Regions from separate parts of the Streptococcus hepaticus genome, predicted to be linked through region 2. Evidence: predicted binding sites of a transcription regulator. Region 2 holds the regulator's gene; the other holds the start of a gene.

Region 1 (3,410 bases), on a different contig from region 2:
TTCAACACAAGTGTTGGAAGGGCTTCGCCATCTACATCATCAGCAATGATAAGGAGTGGACGGTTGGTTTTAAGGATTTCTTCCAACAATGGAAGGACATCTTGGATGTTTGACACTTTCTTGTCCGTAATCAAGATGTATGGATTATCGAGGTCAGCCACCATTTTTTCATTGTCAGTAACCATGTATTGAGAAAGGTAACCGCGGTCAAATTGCATACCTTCAACCACTTCAAGTTCCGTTTCCATACCACGTGATTCTTCGATTGTGATAACACCATCGTTACCCACGCGCTCCATGGCTTCTGAAATGTACTCACCAACTTTTTCAGAACGGGATGATACGGCAGCAACTTGAGCAATAGCTTCTTTACCAGAAACAGGTTGCGCAATAGCTTTCAATTCTTCAACAGCTGCTGCTGTCGCAGTTTCAATCCCACGACGGATACCGATTGGGTTAGCACCAGCTGTCACGTTTTTTAGACCTTCACGAACAATAGCTTGGGTCAAAACAGTTGCTGTAGTTGTACCGTCACCAGCAATATCGTTGGTTTTTGACGCCACTTCTGACACCAATTTCGCACCCATGTTTTCAAAATGGTCTTCCAATTCAATTTCTTTAGCAATAGTCACACCATCGTTAGTGATGAGTGGTGAACCGAATGCTTTTTCCAAAACCACATTACGACCTTTAGGGCCCAAGGTAACTTTAACCGTATCCGCTAAAATATCGACCCCACGCACCATAGCTGCGCGAGCATCTGCTGAAAATTTAATTTCTTTTGCCATATGTTTTTCCTCTTACTCACTATTTATATAATTTTTGTTTTTGATATTTTATTAGGCAGTGCGGACGCAAGCGACTTCCTCCGGAATTCCATTGCTAATTTTTGAGCCTAAGGTCTCAAAAATTCCGTTATCAGTAGCACTTACGTGCCACTGATAATCCCACTACAGCGAAAATATCTGGTTTAGCTCACTTCGTTCGCAAATTATCAAACCTAGATTTTCCACCTATAAAATACGTTTAATTTAATATAATATTAACTGACAGACATTAGAAAAGAAAATCGATTTTATTTTCTCAATTATCCTAAAATTGCAAGAATGTCTGATTCGCGAACGACAGCAACTTTTTCATCGCCATCTTTGACTTCGATACCTGCACCATTTTCCACTAAAACGACATCACCAACTGCCACACTAGGTGTAATTAGTTCACCATTCAATGTACGCAAACCTTGACCAATCGCCACAACTGTTGCTTTTTTTGTCGCTTCATGTGACTTACCTGCAAGGACAAAGCCTCCCGCTGTTTGTTCTTCTGCTTCTTCAAATTTCACGACCACACGGTCGCCCAATGGTTTTAACATAAGATTCCTCCAATGATTTTTTCATACTTTTTAGCACTCCTATGAACCGAGTGCTAATCTACATGTCTTATTGTATCACTTGGTCAAAAATAGTCAAGAAATACATCACGATTTTAGAAATTTTGTCCAAAGTAAAAAGAGGAAAATCCCTCTTTTTACGAACAGTGTCAACTAGGTCTTAAAAAGGAAGCTCCTCTTCTTCTAAGACCAAATCAGCCAAATCTTCTGCCACATTATTTTCTCGCATGGCTCGCTGAGCTCGACTTTCTAATAGTTGGAAACTAGAACCCAAAACTTCTGTCACATAGCGAGTTTGCCCGTCTTTTTCATATTTACGGGTCCGCAATTCACCATCTAAGGAAATCAAGCTACCTTTTGCACCATAACTAGCCAAGGTATCTGCCAGTTTCCCCCAGAAAACAACATTAATAAAATCAGCTTCTCGCTCCCCATTCTCCGTCTTGAATCGGCGATTCACCGCTACTGTTACACGCGCTACACTTTTCTTGTTAGGTGTCTGGCTCACTTCGGGCGTCGCTGTCAAGCGACCGATTAGAATAACTTTATTATACATTTTTCATCCTCCTAACTATCTATTCGTAAATCCCTTAGAAAATCTCTTTTTTAGAATATTTTTGTTATAATTTTTCAAAAGGAGGAGAATATGGCAAATCTAGAAAGCTACCGCGCTATGTTGAAACAACCATGGGGGAAGATTCAGTACGAAATCACCTTTGCACAACTTGCACATCTAGAAGGTAAACAAATCTTAGATTTCGGAGCTGGTTTTGGACTGGTTAGTCAATTTTTGGCAAAGAAAAATCAGGTGACCGCCGTCGAACCCAATGCAGATATGCTGGATATAGAAACAGAGACCGATTACCAAAAAGTATTAGGAAGTCTAGAGAAACTAGCTGCTTTTCCGGATAAGAGTTTCGATGTCATCACCTGCCACAATGTGCTAGAATACGTCGCTCCGGCTGAACGTCCGGATTATCTCACAGAATTCAACCGTCTGCTCAAAGACGACGGTAAATTATCCATCATCAAGCACAATCAAGTCGGGAAAGTGCTCCAAAACGTCGTTTTTTCAAACGATGTCGATACCGCACTAGACTTGCTAGCTGGCGGTGACTTCCACAGTCAATCATTCGCCCAAGGCAGCACCTACTCCTTAGACGAATTGCTTGAGCTATCAGGTTTGGAGCTAGAAAACTACCAAGCCATCCGTACATTTTATAGCCTGCAGCCCAATCACTTCAAAACCGAACCCGGCTGGCTAGAAAAAATGACCAAAGTCGAACTCGCCGTCTGCGACCAAACTCCGTACAAGGACATTAGCTTTTTGCAGCATGTTTGGTTGAGGAAATAGGAGGAAATTATGAAAGAAATCTTACAGAAGCAACTGGAAACGAACGAAAATTATTCCCAAGAGCAACTGACTTGGCTCATCGATCATATCGGTGACGAAAATCCCCAAATCCGTGACGAGCTGGTCTATGCTAGCTTTTGCCATGCCATACTAGATACCTTATTAACGCCAGAAGATTATCACTGGCTACTTCAGCGACTCTGGGAACACGGAAGTATCACAAGTCCCCACACGCCCACTCGGTCTTTTACAGCCTTAGTTCTAGCTCTATTTCTATATGTGGATAGTCTAGAGGGAAGCCCTTATGAAAATAGACTAACTACAACAGACAAAGTGCAACTTTTCCAAGCCGCTCTGCAATTTCTATCAAATGAAACAGATAGCCGAGGTTGGGACGAGCAACTGGGCTGGCTACATGCCATCGCTCACGGAGCCGACTTCCTCCTGACAGCAGCCTGTCATCCAGATTTTCCAAAAGAAAATTTGAACAAGGTCTGGCAGAGTATTATAGCGGCATTCAAAAATCAAACACAGACTTTTTCTGCTGGCGAAGACCAACGCTTAGCAAATGTCATCAGCCAGCTAGTCTTATCAGAAAAATTGTCTCCAGAAGAGTTGATTGACTTCTTAAAAACGACTACTCTTCCAAATCAAGAACCGCAAGAC
Region 2 (3,410 bases):
GCAATGATTTTTGATTCAGTTCCTTCAAGAACTGCAACTGCTGAGTTTGTTGTACCTAAGTCAATACCGATAATTTTAGACATGTTTTTTACCTCTATTTTAATTTCTTTTTTCCACATTGCTTTAAGTGGTGGCGTCGCTCTTAACTTCGCTTCGTCAATCTCTAGGCAAGGCTTGTTGTTATCTTTTAGATACCAACGCCTTCCCAAGAGCTTTATCTAGCGAATTTTTAGAGCTAACTTTTGAGCCAAAGTCTCAAAAGTTCCGCAAATTCACCACGGCAGCAATCTGGGGGTTGCATAAGCTTTTCTATTTTATGAAAGCTTACGCTCTTTATCTTTTTTGTGTTACAACATGTAACGGGGTTTTCACCACAGTAGAAAATATTGGTTAGGACTCATTTCATTCGTCCGTAGGGCACCAAAGGTACCTTATCTATTTTTATTACTATTTTCAATTAGTTTTCTGTCATTACGGACAGATTAATTTTTTATACTTTTTCAGAAAAGCATAAAATCAGTTATACACCACCACCATAGCTGGTCTGAGGACGCGTTCGTGGAGTTTGTAGCCCTTTTGGAAGACTTGTGCGATGGTATCTGCTGGGTGGTCGTCATCCGCAGGTACTGTCTGAATCGCCATGTGGAAGTTATGGTCGAAGTTACCTTCTGTTGAGACTTCTTCGATTCCCTCCTCTTTTAGGGCTTGAATCAAGCTTTCCTGTACCATTTCTAAGCCTTTTTTGACATCGTCTGTCAAGGCTTCAACTGCAAGAGCACGCTCTAAGTTGTCCAAACTTGGCAAGATTTTTTTGGCCAAATCTTGTGAACGGTAGCGCTGCAATTGCTGACGTTCTTCATTTGCGCGGCGTTGGATATTTTGCATTTCTGCATGAGCTCGGAGGTATTTATTTTCAAAATCCTCTGCTTTTTCCAAAGCTACTTCCAATTCTGATTTTTCAGGAGTTTCTTCAGTTGTTTCGACAACTTCTTCAGCTGCTTCCACTTCCTCAGTCACTTCTTCTTTTTTAATATCTTCTGACACAAGGGCCTCCTTTAATGTACTTCATAATGATTGCTATTGAGATAACGATAATAGTCTCCCAACTTCAGAAAGAGTACGCGACTGATGATGTTGATGAGACTCATCTGTCTACGGTAATCCATATCAACTGGACCAATCAAACTCAACTGAGCCATCCCTCTATAAGGGATTGGAAATTGGTGCTGGATAACTGTCAAGTCCTGCAAGGCTGCTTCCGCATGGTCGCCAACCCAAATCTTTGTCGGTTCATCTTCTGTCAGACCATTTCGCAAACTGAGCGCCACCGCTTGTTCATTATCCAAAAATTGATAAGTCGCAAGCCCGCCATAATTAAGCGAAGCAACCTTTCCTGCGATGAAGACGGTTTCCTCAAAGAGATTTGCAAAGATATAATCCATAAGATCCAGCACATTGTCTGTCGTTGTGAAATATTTCTGCACCACTTGAGGAATTTCTGTCCGCAGACGATAATGGATATCCAGAACCGTTTGCCCGCAAAATCGTTCATCAACCAGTTGCTTGAAAATCAACAAATCACGGCTAAGAAAATTTTTAGGAATGGCAAACTGAGCTGTCACCGGCTTCGATCCATCCAGAGTCAAAACTGCCAAAGCATCGTGGCTACTAAGCTGTACGATATCAAAAGAAGTCAGACGCTGGTGTCTGGGCTCCACATCCAGTAAGACAGAGGTAAAACCTGTCAAGTCAGCCAAAAGCTGGCTAGCCCGTTCCAAGATATCCTCCAAGCGAAAGGCTTCAAAATCAAAAGCCTTCATCACTTGATAGATATCCTCTTCATCAATCAATTCACGATTGAGAGAATGGGTGACAAAGTATTGAAAACCTGCACGACTGGGGAGACGTCCCGATGACGTATGAGCCTTTTCTAACAAGCCCAACTTCTCTAACTTGGCCATATCATTTCGAATGGTCGCGCTAGATGAAGCAATCACTTCCTGCAGGGTCTTGGACCCAACTGGATCATGGTAGCGTGTGAACAAGTCCACAATCAAATTCAAAATATCATTTTGACGCTGGGTTAGCACACCACCACTTCCTTTCCAGATTTAGCAATCATTAGCACTCTCTGTTACCGAGTGCTAAGTCTATGATTTCATTATACTCCTAAAAAATGCATTGTCAAGACAAAAAGCCAAAAAATTAGCACTCTTGGCACAAGAGTGCTAAAAATCAGTCCGAGGACCTAGTTTTTATAATTTCTTAAGAGACGGAAATAGCCTACCAGTATATAAACCAAGACCATCAGCGTGAAAATAACAATTACCATAATCGGCCATTTTAGACCTAGATGAGCCAAATTACCATTCAGCATCAAATTATTAAAATTTAAGAAAAGAAGAATGACTTGCAAGCCAAGAATAGACGCTGCCACACGCTCGACCATATCTAATTTAGACTCAGTATCGCTAAAAAGCTCTTGTTCTTCACCTTCTTCAAAATCAGCTACCGACTTACGAAAATAAGAAAAGCCATTGATATCTTGCAGATATTTCCAACCATAGTCCGCAAACAGTTACACATAGGTCTCTTTTGCCGGCTGTTCTCGACGATAATCCAACTTGTAAACCACATCCTCTGGCTCTACTTTTTTCAAAGTAATAGTTCCACAGCTTTACTTCCGTCAACTTCCAACCTGCCTCGTGCATGAGACGAAGATAATCCTCTTCCCGATCATAGTCCACAAATGTAAAGATTTTGATTTCTTTCTTAGTTTCCATCATTTTCTCCCCTGCTATTTTTGTACAAGCGTTCAATCCGCGCCAACTCGAAATTCAAGAACTCTCTACCCAAGTCTGTTATCCGGTAAATTTTTCGCTTATTTTCTTCACGGACAAAGCGAATCAATCCATCTTTTTCCATTTTAGACAGGGTTCCGTACATGGTCCCTGGGCTAATCACTACTTGTCCTGACGTCAGTTGCTTGGTCTTCTGAGTGATATCATAGCCATGATTTTCCTCCTGCAAGGCAAACAAAATATAGAAAGCCGTTTCTGTCATAGGAACATAGACTCGTTTTAATTTTTCATTCATTGCAACTCCTTACTATATCACCTCGATGTATCGAACCTCTATATACAACATATCTCACTACGATACATTTGTCAAGATTTTTAAAAAAGAAAAGAATGCTTTCGCATTCCCCTAACTTATTTATCCGCTGCAATGATTTCTGCACCACGGTGACGATAAGACATATCCCCAACTGCTTCAATGTGAAGTTTTCCATCTTTATAGTTGAGCACTGTGATAGAGCCATTGTCCAAAGAAAGATTAGTTGGACGTTCTGGTTCTAAAAGATCTACCAAGGTCGCAATGGTCATACCGTGGCTGACCACCAAGGCATT

The links. Region 2 encodes HrcA, which represses chaperone genes, less so after heat shock. Its sites were predicted from a motif close to TTAGCACTCNNNNNNNNNGAGTGCTAA; they were not measured.
Region 1: the regulator HrcA is predicted to act here: its motif matches at 1,403-1,429, upstream of groES (co-chaperone GroES).

What each region holds. Positions count from the first base shown of each region.
Region 1 is NZ_JBINIY010000003.1:34,513-37,922, reverse strand. It holds gene groL (chaperonin GroEL) at 1-788, opposite strand, end outside; gene groES (co-chaperone GroES) at 1,088-1,372, opposite strand; gene ACHUFA_RS03995 (single-stranded DNA-binding protein) at 1,551-1,946, opposite strand; gene ACHUFA_RS03990 (class I SAM-dependent methyltransferase) at 2,037-2,744, shown strand; gene ACHUFA_RS03985 (DUF2785 domain-containing protein) at 2,754-3,410, shown strand, end outside.
Region 2 is NZ_JBINIY010000001.1:66,361-69,770, reverse strand. It holds gene dnaK (molecular chaperone DnaK) at 1-83, opposite strand, end outside; gene grpE (nucleotide exchange factor GrpE) at 517-1,044, opposite strand; gene hrcA (heat-inducible transcriptional repressor HrcA) at 1,056-2,090, opposite strand; gene ACHUFA_RS00350 (hypothetical protein) at 2,249-2,449, opposite strand; partial or broken gene ACHUFA_RS00345 (hypothetical protein) at 2,480-2,542, opposite strand; gene ACHUFA_RS00340 (DUF2812 domain-containing protein) at 2,517-2,783, opposite strand; gene ACHUFA_RS00335 (PadR family transcriptional regulator) at 2,773-3,096, opposite strand; gene ACHUFA_RS00330 (histidine phosphatase family protein) at 3,213-3,410, opposite strand, start outside.